3 regions of the Janthinobacterium sp. MP5059B genome follow, and region 1 is predicted to be linked to each of the others. Evidence: predicted binding sites of a transcription regulator. Region 1 holds the regulator's gene; each other region holds the start of a gene.
What was found. Region 1 encodes sigma-54, which starts transcription at its own class of promoters, with help from an activator protein. Its sites were predicted from a motif close to TGGCANGNAANCTGCTTT; they were not measured.
Positions count from the first base shown of each region.

Region 1 (4,898 bases):
CCTGAAACGCGTCGGCTTTGCCGTCAGCGTGCCGGGCGGACGCCCGGAAGTGCAGGGCCTGGCCCACCATGTGACGCAGGCCGGCGGTGGCCGCGGCGCGGTGCGCGAGATCTGCGAATTCCTGCTGCGTGCCCAGGACAATTATGCGCGCGTCATGGCGCCGTTCCTGGAGTGAGGCGCGCCGCCTCGCCAGTGACATTTGAAAGAGTGAAGCCCTATGCGTAAGCCAGGAGGCGCCCATCGCTGGCGCATGATTTTTACCGTGCTGGGCGCGGTTGTTGTCGCGCTGGGCAGCTTTTGGCTGCTCGAGGTGATGAACAAGAATAGCCAGGACATCACGGCCAGCAAGCATCTGGATGAGCCCGACTATTTCATTACCAATTTCAGCCTGGTGCGTATGGACTTGACGGGAAAACCCAGCTATATCGTGTCGGGCACCAAGCTCACGCATTATCCGCTGGACGATTCGTCCGATATCGACCGGCCCTTCGTGCGCAAGCTCACGCCAGGCATGCCACCGATGAACATGAATGCGGAACTGGCGCATATCGACCAGGACAATACCCGGCTGCAACTGCACCGCAATGTCGTGATCGACCGCGTGGCCAGTCCGAAGGCGCAGAACCTGACGGTCAAGACGGAAGCGCTGACGGTGTTCCCGGATGAGGAAAGAATGGAAACGGACGTGCCTGTCGATATCCTGACGGGCACCTCGCGCCTCAATGGCATCGGCATGAAAGCCAATAACGCCACCGGCGTGGTGGAAGTGCAGAATGCGCTGCGCATGGTCCTCCCGCCGAAACCGCGCCCGGCCGCGGCGGCAAAATGACAGAATGAAACAAGGAAACCATACTATGAAGAACATCTTGCTGTTGACCGTATTTTCCCTGGCCATCATGGGCGTGGCGCATGCCGAGAAGGCCGATTCCGAGAAGGAAGCCGTCATCACGGCACGTAGCGGCCACGTCGATGACATCAAGCAGGTGCGCACCCTGACGGGCGACGTCGTGCTGGTCAAGGGGACCCTGACCATGAAGGCGGGTCGCGCCGTGATCACGGAAGATCCGCAAGGCTACCAGTTCATTACCTTCTGGGCCGATCCCGGCAAGCTCGCCACCTTCCGCCAGAAGCGCGATGGCGCGGGCGACCTGTGGGTGGAAGGCGAAGCGGAGCGCGTGGAATACGACAACAAGACGGAAGTGGTGAAACTGTTTTCCAGGGCCAAGCTGACGCGCCTGGAAGGCACGAAAGTGACCGACGTGGCCAATGGCGCCTTCATCTCGTATGACAGCCGCAAGGAAGTGTTTGCGATGGAAAATTCCAACAGCGGCACCAGCACCCCGGATGGCGGCAGCGTGCGCATGGTGATCCAGCCGAAAACCAAGGCACCGGCGGCGGAGAAAGCGCCGGCCACGCCTGCGCCAGGAAAGAAATAATGGATAATACTCGTTGCGGCAGCACCCTGATCGTTCGCGGGCTGCAAAAAACCTATGGCAAGCGGCAAGTCGTGCATGATGTCTCGCTGCAAGTCGAATGCGGCGAAGTGGTGGGTTTGCTGGGCCCGAACGGCGCCGGCAAGACCACCTCGTTCTACATGATCGTCGGCTTGGTGCCGTCCGATGGCGGCAGCATCGATATCAGCGGCGTGGACATCTCCAGCCTGCCGATCCACCGCCGCGCGCAGATGGGCCTGTCCTACCTGCCGCAGGAAGCGTCCGTCTTCCGCAAACTGACGGTCGAAGACAATATCCGCGCCGTGCTGGAAATCCAGACCGTCGAAGGCCGTCCGCTGACGAAGGCCGAGATCGAGGTGCGCCTGGATAAATTGCTGGCTGACTTGCAGATTGAAAAGCTGCGCGAGAACCAGGCCCTGTCGCTGTCCGGTGGCGAGCGCCGCCGCGTGGAAATCGCCCGCGCGCTGGCCACCGATCCCCGTTTCGTGCTGCTCGACGAACCGTTTGCCGGTGTCGATCCGATCGCCGTGATCGAGATCCAGCGCATCGTGCGTTTCTTGAAGGAGCGCAATATCGGCGTGCTGATCACCGATCATAATGTGCGTGAGACGCTGGGTATCTGCGACCGTGCCTACATCATCAACCAGGGCTCGGTACTGGCGTCGGGGCGCCCCGACGACATCATCGCGAACGAGTCGGTACGCCGGGTCTATCTGGGCGAACACTTCCGCATGTAAGCCAATGAAACAATCATTGCAGCTGCGCACTTCGCAGCACCTGGCACTGACGCCGCAGTTGCAGCAATCGATACGCCTGTTGCAATTGTCTACCCTGGAATTGCATCAGGAACTAGAGCAATTGCTGACGGACAATCCCTTGCTCGAACGCCTCGATGATCCGCTCGACCGTTCGCTGCGCCTGCTGTCCGACGGTGCCTTGAGTTCCACGGCCGCGCCGGCCGAAGCGCCGCCCCAGCCGCCAGGCCAGGAGGTGCCCGCAGCGCCGGCCGAAGCGGAAACCTTTGATGGCGATGCCGGCGAGGGTCCGGCCGCCGCGGATGGCGGCGACAGCGACTGGAGCGAGGCGAGCCGGGGCAAGGCGCCCGACGACGAAGATTCGCGTCCGCAACTGGAGGCCCATCACTGCACCCTGCGCGAACACCTGATGGAGCAGATGCGCGTGACGGTGCTTGAATTGCGCGACCGCGCGCTGGTCGAGCTGATCATCGACGCGCTCGACGACAATGGCTACCTGGAAGAGTCGCTCGACGACATCCTGGCGCGCCTGCCGGAAGAGCTGGAAATCGACGCCGACGAGATGCGCACGGCCTTGTCTCTCTTGCAAAGTTTCGATCCGCCCGGCGTGGGCGCGCGCAATGCCTCCGAATGCCTGGCGCTGCAAATCAAGCGTTTGCCGCACATCGCCATGGTGACGCGCCGCATGGCCCTCGTCATCGTGGAAAAGCACCTGGCCTGGTTTGCCCAGCGCGATTTCAACAAGCTGAAAAAAGCCCTCGATTGCGACGATGAAGACTTGCGCGAAGCGCAGACGGTGATTCGCCAGTGCAATCCGCATCCGGGCGCCGTGTTCGCCTCGGACGTGTCCGATTACGTGGTGCCCGACGTCGTCGTCAAGCGCGCGCGCAATGGCTGGCAAGTCACCCTGAACAACGATGTCATGCCGCGCCTGCGCGTCAATGCCATGTACGCCAACTTGCTCAAGCAGGGCAAGGGCGAGGGCGCCATGGGCGCACAGTTGCAGGAAGCCAAGTGGCTGATCAAGAATATGCGCCAGCGCTTCGACACGATCCTGCGCGTGGCGCAGGCGATAGTAGAAAGACAAAAGAACTTTTTCTCGCATGGGGCCGTTGCCATGCGTCCCCTTGTGCTCCGTGAAATAGCTGATACACTGGGTTTACACGAGAGTACTATCTCGCGGGTAACAACTCAAAAGTACATGCTGACCCCGCACGGCATGTTCGAGTTGAAATATTTCTTTGGTAGCCACGTCGCCACCGAAGCGGGGGGCGAAGCGTCATCGACGGCGATACGGGCATTGATCGTGCAACTGACAGGAGCAGAAGACCCTAAAAATCCTTTATCCGACAGTAAGATTGCGGACATGCTGGGGGAGCAAGGCATGGTGATTGCGCGACGTACTGTTGCCAAATACCGGGAAGCGTTGAAAATTCCGCCAGTGAGCCTGCGTAAGTGTTTGTAAGTTTTTTTCGGTTCCTCTGCGGGCCGGATAGGATGGACCGCACGAACCCGATCATCTTTAGGAGTGTGTATGAATCTCACCATCAGCGGACATCATCTCGAAGTGACACCAGCCATCCGTGAATACGTACAAACGAAGCTGGAGCGCGTGAAACGTCATTTCGATCAAGTCATCGATATTGCCGTGATTCTGACCGTGGATAACCTCAAAGAGAAAGAAAAACGTCAAAAGGCTGAAGTCAACCTGCGTTTGAGCGGCAAGACTGTCTATGTGGAAAGCTTGGCGCACGACCTGTACGCCGCGATCGATACCCTGATCGACAAGCTCGATAGGCAAGTGATGAAATACAAAACCAAAGTGCAAGGGCACGGTAAAGAGGCGATCAAGCATCTGCCAGACAACTCCGAGGAAGAAGCCGTCGTCGCCGTCTAAGGCCACCCGCTTCCAGCAGTTGTGATCAACTAAGGGCGCACATCTTGCGCCCTTTTTTGCGCCTGGACCTTTTGAGCGCAATGTTCGCCGCGCAGGGGCTAAAATGTTTGCACTTTCACTTTTTTCCTGCCTGCCATGAGCGACTTCGTCCAGACTTCCATCCGCAACCGCACGGGCCATATCGTGCTCGACCGTCCGAAAGCCTTGAATTCCCTGTCGCTGGAGATGGTGCGCGCCCTGAGCGCGGCCCTGCTGGCCTGGCGCGACGATCCGCAGGTGGACGCCGTGGTGATCCGCTCCAGCAGTGAAAAAGCCCTGTGCGCCGGCGGCGACATCCGTTTCTTTTTCGATGCTGGCTTGGCCACGCCGCAAGGCGGCAGCGCCATGCTGGAAGATTTCTTTACGGAAGAATATGCTTTAAATCATTTAATTCATTTCTACCCGAAACCGTATATCGCCGTGATGGATGGCGTGGTGATGGGCGGCGGCATGGGCGTGGCGCAAGCCGGGCCGGGCAACCGCCTGCGCATCGTGACGGGCCGCACGCGCATGGCCATGCCGGAAGTCAATATCGGCTTGTTTCCCGACGTGGGCGGCAGTTATTTTCTATCCCGCCTGGCCGGCCAGCTGGGCCTGTACCTGGGCTTGACGGGCTTGACGATCAACGCGGCCGATGCCCTGTACACGGGGCTGGCCGATGTCTACCTGCCTGAGGCGCAGATGGGGGCGCTGCTGGACCTGTTCGAATCGACGCGGGGCGAGGCCTTGCCGGTGGCCATCAAGGCGCTGGCG
Region 1 covers NZ_LRHX01000005.1:158,120-163,017, forward strand. Annotated here, with positions in the region: gene JAB1_RS04370 (HAD hydrolase family protein) at 1-175, shown strand, start outside; gene lptC (LPS export ABC transporter periplasmic protein LptC) at 218-829, shown strand; gene lptA (lipopolysaccharide transport periplasmic protein LptA) at 855-1,436, shown strand; gene lptB (LPS export ABC transporter ATP-binding protein) at 1,436-2,191, shown strand; gene JAB1_RS04390 (RNA polymerase factor sigma-54) at 2,196-3,674, shown strand; gene raiA (ribosome-associated translation inhibitor RaiA) at 3,744-4,106, shown strand; gene JAB1_RS04400 (enoyl-CoA hydratase/isomerase family protein) at 4,242-4,898, shown strand, end outside.

Region 2 (4,898 bases), on a different contig from region 1:
GTCGTGTAAGCGCCTATCATCAGCAATTCGCCATGCGCCATGTTGATGATGCCCATCAATCCAAACGTGATGGCCAGCCCCAGCGCGGCCAGCAGCAGCACGCTGCCCAGCGAAATGCCGTAGAACACATTGCCGGCGAACTCCATGCGCGCCACCCGTCCCTTGATCTGGCGCATGGTCTCGATGGCGGCCAGCTGCACGGCCTCGTCCGGCTCGCCGGCCTTGCCATCTGGCCCTTTCTCCAGCATGGCTTGCAGCACGGGCAGCAAGCGCGCATCGCTGCTGCCCGCCAGCGCCTGCACGGCGGCCTCGCGCGTGGCGGCGTCGGGCGCATGCAGGTTGGCGCTGGCGATCAGCACCTGCAATATCTGTTTGATGTCAGCATCGTTTTCCTGCGCCAGCGCAGTGCGTATCAGGGGGACCTGTGCGGAATCGACGGATTGCTGCAGCGCCTGCGCGGCGGCCAGGCGCGTGGCCCGCTCGGGCGCCAGCAGTTTCAACCCCGACAAGGCGCCCGCCACGGCCGCGCGCAAGCGATTATTGACCATCACGCCGTCGATGCCATCGGGCAGCGGTACGCCTTGGCCGCTTGCCGGATCATATGCCTGTTCACCGTCGACGATATACACCTTGCCGTCGGGGGCCGCATATAACTGATCGTCCTGCAAGGCTTGCAGCACCCGGGCGGCCTCGGGCGTGGCCAGGGCGGCGATCTGGGCGACGGCCGCGATCCTGGTATCGGGATCGTCGCCGGATAGCGCTTTGAGCAGATCGGGAGGGATGGCAGCCTGCGCGAACGAGGATAGCAACAGGCAGGCGAGGACCAGCAGTTTGGAGATGAACCTCATTGTAAGTTCCATGGAAAAACTGCACGGGGCGAGCGCTTACCCCAAAGGCGAGGACTGGGGTCGGATGGGGACGCCTAGTCCCTGAGGGTCCGACCCCGGCATTTGCTGGTGGGTGATAGCGCCTACAACTTCTGCTTGCCCTCATTCCCCTTGATAAACGGGCTCCACGGCTGGGCGCGTATCGGTTCCTTGGTTTTCCACACGACATTGAATTGCCCGTCGGCCTTGATCTCGCCGATCATCACGGGCTTGTGCAGGTGGTGGTTGGTCGGGTCCATGGTCAGGGTAAAGCCGGACGGCGCCTTCACGCTCTGGCCTGCCATGGCGGCGATCACCTTGTCCGTGTCCGTCGATTTCGCTTTTTCCACGGCTTGCGCCCACATGTGGATGCCGACATAGGTCGCTTCCATCGGGTCGTTCGTCACGACCGAACCCGCGTTCGGCAGCTTTTGCGCCACGGCATACGCTTTCCACTGCTTGATGAAGGCCGTATTCACGGGGTTCTTGACGGATTCAAAGTAATTCCACGCCGCCAAGTGCCCCAGCAAGGGCTTGGTATCGATGCCGCGCAATTCTTCCTCGCCCACGGAAAACGCGACGACGGGCACGTCCGTGGCTTTCAAGCCCGCATTGCCCAGTTCCTTGTAGAACGGCACGTTGGAATCGCCATTGATGGTGGAAATGACGGCCGTCTTGCCGCCCGTGGAAAATTTCTTGATGTTGGCGACGATGGTTTGATAGTCGGCATGGCCGAACGGCGTGTAGACCTCGCTGATATCGCTATCCTTGACGCCTTTGCTTTTCAGGAAGGCGCGCAGGATCTTGTTGGTGGTGCGCGGATACACGTAATCCGTGCCCAGCAGCACGAAGCGTTTGGCGCCGCCACCATCCTTGCTCATCAGGTATTCCACGGCAGGAATCGCCTGCTGGTTCGGTGCGGCGCCCGTATAAAACACATTCTTTTCCAGCTCCTCGCCCTCGTACTGGACCGGGTAAAACAGCAGGCTGTTGAGTTCCTTGAACACCGGCAAGACGGATTTGCGGGACACGGATGTCCAGCAGCCAAACACGACAGCCACTTTATCCTGCGCCACCAGCTGGCGCGCTTTTTCCGCGAACAAGGGCCAGTTCGACGCGGGATCGACGACGACGGCTTCCAGCTTCTTGCCCAGCACGCCGCCCTTGGCATTGATCTCGGCGATCGTCATCAGCGCCACATCCTTGAGCGACGTTTCGGAAATGGCCATGGTGCCCGACAGGGAGTGCAAGATGCCCACCTTGATCGTGTCGGCGGCCAAGGCTGCCTGCATGGTGGTGGACATGGCCAGGGCCAGTGCGCCGGCGGCGGCCGCTTTCAGGATGATGCGTCGTGTCATGGGGACTCCTGTGATGGGTTCGTGGGGGTCGAGCTGGGTCTGCCATGTTGTTAAAGCAGAATGCATGCCAGCACCGGCAGGCGTCCGCCATGGTGCAAGCGGCGCTCGCCGCACGAAAAAAAACCTGGCTGCACAAGGACTGTGCAGCCAGGTTTCAAATTGCCGTAAAACGGTGCGCAGGATGCAGCAATCCCGGCATCAATCCTTGCGCGGAGCTCCACGCAGGCGGCGCCAGCCCTTGCGGCCCAGCGGGAACAGCAGCACGAAAGCGATCAGCCACGGCAGGATGTAGGCCATGGCAGTGATGGCGTTGGCCACGCCTTCCGACAGGTTTTCCGTGAAATTGCCCAGCGCGCGCTTGACGGGCCGCCAGAACGATTGCCTGCCTTCGGCGCTGATGGCCACGTTCAACAAGTCCGTATCGATACGCTGCATCAACAGCGCATTGGCGGCCGTCGCCTGCTCCAGTTCCACTTGCACGGTGGCCAGTTCCTTGGTCACCTTGATGAGGGCATCGACGTTGGTGCCCGAACGTTTTTCCAGGTCTTGCAATTGCGCCTGGTATTGCTTGAGCATTTCCAGGCGTTTCTTGCTGTCGAGCACGGGACGGCCCAGGTCTTCCACCTTGGTGCCCTGGCTGGTGACGTCGCCTTCGGCCGCGACCAGCGCGACGAGCTTCTTGATGCCGGCCGGCTTGGCGCGCATGCTGATGCGCGCATGCACGTAGCGGCCGCTGTCGACGCTGGAATCGAGCAGCAGGCAGCCGTTTTCCGTATCGGCCTTGCAGGCGGCGACCACTTTTTCATACAGGGGCCGCACTTGCGCCTCGCGCGTATCGACGCTGACATTATGTTCATAGGCAAGGAACTCGCTGCCCTTTTCCTTGCCTTCGAGACGCGCGGCGCTCGACTGCCCGCCGCTCTCGCCCTTGCTGCCGCAGCCGGCCAGCAGCAACAGTCCAAACAGGCATATGGATATTTTTTTCATGATTTCTTTCTTTGGATTATTTTTGCAGCGGCAACAATTCGATATCGGGCAAGTGCGCCGCCACATCCTGCACGGTCGCATGGCAGGTCAAGGACGCCACCACCTGCGACAACGGTTCCGGCCAGATTTCCGGCAAGTCGCGCTCTTCGGGCGCGAGCACGGGAAAGGCCAGCTGTTCCCGTGGCGGCGTGAAGGCGGCAGCGACGCCGGGCTTGTTGCCGCGCGCATCGATGCGGTACCAGCCAAACTCCTGCAGATACACGGCATTCAAGCCATGCAGGCAGAACGACGGCCCCACCTCACCCACGGCCAGGCGCTGGTAGCACAGGCCGGCAGGAATGCCGTTGGCGCGCAGCAGCGCCGCCAGCAAATGGCTCTTCGCATAGCAATAGCCCGTGCCGTGCTGCAAGACATCGGAAGCGCGGCAGGTGACGGGATTGCGCTGGTAGTCCCAGCTATGCGCGATCTCGTCGCGCACGAAGGCAAAGCAGCGGGCCGCGATGGCGGCGTCGCCCACCGCGCCTGCCGCCAGTGCAGTCGCCTTGGCGCGCACGGCAGGATGGTCGCTGTCGATGTAAGTGCTGCTGGCTAGATACGGGGAAAAGTCGGTAGACATGGCGTCAAGGTCATGCGAAAAGATAATGCGCGATTCTAGTCGAAACGGCACGAAATCGAGCGTTTCCTTGCGCAGGAACAAAGAAAATCCACGCCTCAGCCTTACTGCGCGGGGGGCGGCGACTTTGGCGGCGGCCCGGTAGCTGGTATCATGCGGGCAAACGCAGCCGGCCATATTGGCGCGGCACATGCACTACCCTGCGAAGCGGACCTGCCCTCCGGCGCGCCGCCGACGCCTCCCTACAGATCAGAGAAACGAGTTTCCTATGAGCACATCATCGTCGCACCCATCGTTCTGGCGCCGTGTCCCGCTGGCCTTCGGCGCCTTCTTCAGCACCCTGTCGGACGCCGCCTATGCGGCCCGCGTGGAAAAGCTGGCCTTGCCCGAGGCGGCGCCCGCCGCTCCCGTCGCGCCAGTGGCCCCTGCCCCGGCGCCAGCCGCCGCGCCCGTCATTTTGAAGGAAGCGACGCCGGACGCGGCCCTGCAATTGCTGGCCCTGCTGCAACGCGAAGCGCGATTGATCGATTTCACCCAGGAAAACCTGGGCAGCCATGCCGATGCCGATATCGGCGCGGCCGCCCGCGTGGTGCATGAAGGCTGCGCCAAGGTCATGCGCGAGTATTTCACCATCGAGGCCGTGCGCCAGGAAGCCGAAGGCAGCCGCATCGTCCTGCAGGAAGGTTTTGATAGCGCCCAAGTACGCCTGACGGGCAACGTCGTCGGCTCCGCGCCGTTCACGGGTACCCTCAGCCACCGCGGCTGGCGCGCCTCCAGCGTGCGCCTGCCGAAACTGAGCGAGCAGCACGACGCCGCCATCCTGGCACCGGCCGAGGTGGAACTGTGAGCGACACGATCAACCCTACCCCGCGCTACGCCATCGGCATCGACCTGGGCACCACCCACAGCGCCCTGTCATATGTCAACCTGGTCGAGAGCGACGGCGAAAAGTCCAGCCATGGCGTGCTGAAAGTGCCGCAGCTGTCGGCGCCGGGCACCGTCGAAGAGCTGTCGCTGCTGCCATCGTTCGTCTACCTGCCGCACGCCGATGAAGTGGCGGCGGGCGACCTGGCC
Region 2 covers NZ_LRHX01000010.1:87,898-92,795, reverse strand. Annotated here, with positions in the region: gene urtB (urea ABC transporter permease subunit UrtB) at 1-848, opposite strand, end outside; gene urtA (urea ABC transporter substrate-binding protein) at 971-2,224, opposite strand; gene JAB1_RS13390 (DUF4349 domain-containing protein) at 2,423-3,211, opposite strand; gene JAB1_RS13385 (transglutaminase family protein) at 3,228-3,827, opposite strand; gene JAB1_RS13380 (DUF2760 domain-containing protein) at 4,093-4,671, shown strand; gene JAB1_RS13375 (Hsp70 family protein) at 4,668-4,898, shown strand, end outside.
Region 2: urtA (urea ABC transporter substrate-binding protein) is a predicted target of sigma-54. The motif match lies at 2,277-2,294, and genes of this name have one in related genera.

Region 3 (4,898 bases), on a different contig from region 1:
CCACGAGGGCCGGTTGTGAGCCTTACAGACCCAGGGTGTCGATGTCGGCCAGCGACTCGCGGCCCTTGTCGGAAATGTCGTAGCCTTCGCCTTCGGCGCGCGCCACGATGTGGGCTTTCTTGCCCAGGAAGTAAGCCACATCCGATTCCAGCTTGGTCAGGGGATCAGTGGCGACGGCGCGCAGCCCCATGATGCAGCGGCGCAGGAACAGCAGTTGCTGTGCTTTCTCGGTGATGGACAGACGGCCATCGCGTGCATAGCTGAGCAGCTTCAGGCCGGACAGGCGCTTGGCATTGCGGGCAACGCAAGCGCTGGGGCGCTCGGTCTTGATGCCGCGTGCAACTTGCTCCAGCGCGTCATATTCATCGGTTGTTAATTTCTCGTTCTTCATTACTTTTCCATAAAAGGCCAGGTGTTCGGCCCCCATGGTACGCGCCCCGCTGCGCATCGGCAACAGGCAACGTGAATCAGTCACCGCCCGCGCGGCGGACGGCTGACTGGAAGACGGGCAGGACAGCCCTTATTTATAGTTGCGCAGCAGCAGCCAGGCCAGGCCGCAACCCGCCACGGCGCCCGCCAGGGCCAGCGCCACGAGGTTTTTGCTGGTCATCACAGGCCGCCGGCCCAGGTAGATTTTGTTATGCAAGGAATTGCCCATGATGGTCTCCTGTACAAGAATTTTTATGATGTCTCATTATAAGAACAGAATCGTGACGGCCGCATGACACTCGACAGTTAGAGTTTGATTTGTATCCACTCGGCAACATTTATTGACGTTTTTGTTGTTTAAATGGCGTGGCGCCGGCGGCCACCGCGCAGTCCATTTCCGATCGGAAATAAACACGGCGCACATCTCCCCGTCACCGCCATGTCGGCGGCGCACCGCGCCCCGTCACTGCATTTTCACGGGCGGTGGCGGCGGCGTCGGTTCCTCGACGGGCACGGGCTCGATGTGGGGCGGCGTTTCCGGCGGCGGCGTGACGGGATCGCCTTCCGGCGGCGGCATATCGGGTTCGGGCGTGCTGTGCGCACGCAACAGGGCAGGACGGAATTGGGTTTGCATGTGACCTCCTTTGCCCCACTCTAGCCGATGCGGCCAAATCCTGGCGCCCGCCAGTGGCACGCGACGGGGGAACTAAACGGCGTGGCGCCACTCCAACCTGGCAGGTCTCTCTCCTGCGAGTGCAAGCGATCCCCATGGCGCGCAAGAAAATCCTCTTTATGGCCGAGGCAGTGACCCTGGCCCACGTTGGCCGCCCCCTGAGCCTGGCCCAGGGACTCGACGAGGACAAATATGAGGTGCATTTTGCCTGCGCCGATGGCTATGACTTTTGTTTCAAGCAAGCCTCCTTCCGGCGCTGGCGCATCGATAGCATTTCATCGCTGCAATTCCTGCAGGCGCTGGCCCACGGCAAGCCTGTCTACACGGAAAGCACCCTGCACGCGTACGTGGAAGACGACTTGCGCCTGCTCAATGCGGTCCAGCCCGATCTCGTGATCGGCGACTTCCGCCTGTCGCTGTCGGTCAGCGCGCGCCTGCAGCGCATTCCCTACATTACGCTCAGCAATGCCTATTGGAGTCCGTACGTGCGCCAGCACTACACGGTGCCCAGCCTGCCCCTGACAAGCCTGCTGCCGATCTGGCTGGCCGCCCCCCTGTTCCGCCTGATCCGCCCGCTGGCCTTCGCCTCGCATGCCGTGCCCCTGAACCGCGTGCGCCGCCGCCATGGCCTGCCATCCTTGGGCAGCGACTTGCGGCGCATCTATACGGATGCCGACCGCACCTTGTATGCGGATATTCCGCAACTGTTCCCGCCGCACGCCATGCCGTCCACGCACGACTACCTGGGCGCCATCATCTGGGCGCCGCCGCTCGACTTGCCGGACTGGTGGCAGCGTCCGGAACTGAGCAGCGGACGGCCCATCATCTATGTCACCCTGGGCAGTTCCGGCCAGGGGCAATTGCTGCCGCGCGTGCTGCGCGCGCTGGCGCCCCTGCCTGTCACCGTATTGGCAGCCACGGCCGGCACCATCCGCGTCGACGCCGTGCCGCCGAATGCCTATGTCGCGCCCTTTCTGCCGGGCGATGTGGCCGCACGGCGCGCCAGCCTGGTGATCTGCAACGGCGGCAGCCCCACCAGCCAGCAGGCGCTGACGGCGGGCGTACCCGTCATCGGTATCGCCGGCAACCTCGATCAATTCCTCAACATGCACGGCATCACGGGGGCCGGGGCCGGCCTGCTGCTGCGCGCCGACCGCTTCCAGGAAACCGCCCTGCGCCATGCCGCCACGCGCATGCTCGACGATGGCAGGGCCAAGCTGGCGGCGCGCCAGCTGGCCACGGCCATGCGCGACTATGTGCCAGGGCAACGCTTGCTACCCCATCTGCACGCCCTGCTGGGCTCGTTGCCTCTAGGCAGCCAGCCTTGACGGGCAGCGTCGGTTTTTCTTACAGCGAGTCCGGCAAAGCCTGCACCGCATCAACAAAAACACGCCAAGTCATTGATTTCAAAAGGGCCTCATGCGTTGGCATGGAAGTCGCTAGGTACTGGCCATGAGCACCTGCCGACAGGACTCAGCAAGACTTCCAGACTCACTCAACCACGAGGTGAATACAATGAAACTCTCGAAACTGAAACTGCTCCCGGCCGCAGCGGCACTGGCCATGCTGTGCGCCGCAGGTAGCGCACAGGCGGGCGCCTACGGCTATTCCTACAACAACATCTTCGGCCTTGTGATCGGCGTGCCAACGGGTCAGATCACGGTGGCCAACAGCACCACCATCTCGCGCAGCACGGCCACCCTGAATGGGGTAAGCGTCATCAATGGCGGCGCCGGCTCGCTCGATGCCCTCCGCGCCAACGTCGGCGCCGTCACCAAAGGCGAGAACGACTTCACGCAGCAAGGCCCCACCAACACCTATTCGCGCGGCGATGCGCAGATCGTCAGCACGCAGTTCCCTTCGTTCCCGCCCGGCTCCACCTCCACCCAGGTGGTGAACGTGGCCGAAGCCCACCTGGACGGCCCCGCCGGCACGGCCGATGCGTCCGGGCGCAATGGCTCGACCACGGGCTTCTCCGTCGATTTCATCGTCGGTTCGCCCACGGCAACGCTGAGCTTTGATTTCCTGGCCTCGCCCTTCATGCAGGTCTTCCTGCAAAGCACGGTCGGGCAGCTGTCCACCGCCACGGCCAATCTGGTCGTCACCTTCACCATCACGGATGCGACCGGCGCAACGGTGTTCAACTGGACGCCCGATGGCGTGATCGGCTCGGGCATCTCGGGCGGCACGGAAAACGCCGATGGCGCCAACCTGAACACCAGCCTGGCGACCAATTTCCTCACGCGCGGCAATCTGTTCACCTACGACCCATCCGGCTGCGGCACGCCCACGGGCACCGGTGTCGGCACCGCGTGCGGCAGCAACTTCAGCTCCGTCAGCAATGCTTTGACAGCCGGCAACTACACCTTGACCCTGAATGCGGTGGAAAGCGTGGATCTGGTGAAACAGGCCGCGCCTGAGCCCGGCACCCTGGCTCTGCTGGGCCTGGGTCTGGCTGGCCTGGGCTATGCCCGTCGCCGCAAGGTTGCCGCCTGAACCAGGCAACAGGGGGATTCACAGGCGGGGAGGCTCTCCTCGCCTTTTTTATGTAGCAAGCCTGTCGGTTTTCCTTACAACGCGGCCGATCAGGAGATGAGGATTTTTCATGACGACATTTTCTTGCACCCGACTGCCAACGGTCTTGTTCGCCTTTCTGCTGCTGGCCAGCAGCGGCACCGCCAGCGCCGCCGCCTACGGCTATTCGTACACCAGTGTCTTTGGCCTGGTCATCAGCAATCCCTCCGGCTCCGTCTCCCTGCTCAGCAACATCGACCTGTCGCGCACCACCGCCACGCTCAACGGCAGCAGCATCATCAACGGCGGCAGCAATGAGATCGACGCGCCGCAAGCGACACGCGGCGCCGTCACCAAGGGAGAAAACGACTTTACCCGGCAAGGCATGGGCAATGCCTCGTATGCGCGCGGCGAGGCGCAAATCGTCACCTCGCAAATCCCCCCCTTTCCACCGGGCTCGACCAGCACACACACCGTAAACGCGGCAGAAACCTTCCTGGCGGGCGGCGGCAGCGCCGACGCCTCGGGACGCAATGGTTCCAGCACCGCGATGACCGTCAATTTTGTCGTCGGCCAACCGGGCGCAACCATGGCCTTCGACTTCCAGGCCCTGCCCTTCATGCAGCTGTACCTGGACGCCTTGGCCGGCACAGGCTCGGCGGCCACCACGAATATGGCGATGACGTTTAGCATCATCGATGAACATGGCCAGATCGTCTTCAGCTGGGCGCCCGACGGCAACCTCGGCTCCGGCATCCTGGGCGGCACCGAACTGGCCGATGCCGCCAACCTCAATACCGGCTACGCGCAAACGCCGCTCACCAGCGGCAGCATGTTCACCTACGACCCCAGCGGCTGCGGCGCACCCACAGGCACCGGCATCGGCACGACGTGCGGCGGGCAGTACAGTGCCGTCACGGATCACCTGGTGGCGGGCAACTACACGCTGGTGTTAAACATGCTGAACAGTTCCGAACTGGTCTACGTGCCAGGCGTCACGCCAGTGGCGCTGCCGGGAACCTTGCCGCTATTGGCGGCTGGCCTGGCAGCGCTGGCCAGCCTGGCGCCACGGCGCCGACAAGGCTGAGGCGCGCGCATGGCGTCACGCGCGCCTTACTGCCCCGCCGTTGGCGCCACCAGCAAGTCTTGCAGCGGACGGCGCAGCGAGCGCGCACTGGCCGCCGGCCCGGCGCCTATGCGCCCGAGAAACACGGCCCGCTCAACCGCCGTGGCGCCCAGCACGGCCTGGCATTGCGCGGCCAGCTCCTGCGCCAGCTCCTGC
Region 3 covers NZ_LRHX01000010.1:223-5,120, reverse strand. Annotated here, with positions in the region: gene JAB1_RS12985 (hypothetical protein) at 23-391, opposite strand; gene JAB1_RS29895 (hypothetical protein) at 521-658, opposite strand; gene JAB1_RS29890 (hypothetical protein) at 893-1,063, opposite strand; gene JAB1_RS12980 (glycosyltransferase) at 1,198-2,430, shown strand; gene JAB1_RS12975 (EDSAP-1 family PEP-CTERM protein) at 2,618-3,598, shown strand; gene JAB1_RS12970 (EDSAP-1 family PEP-CTERM protein) at 3,708-4,703, shown strand.
Region 3: JAB1_RS12975 (EDSAP-1 family PEP-CTERM protein) is a predicted target of sigma-54. The motif match lies at 2,528-2,545, and genes of this name have one in related genera.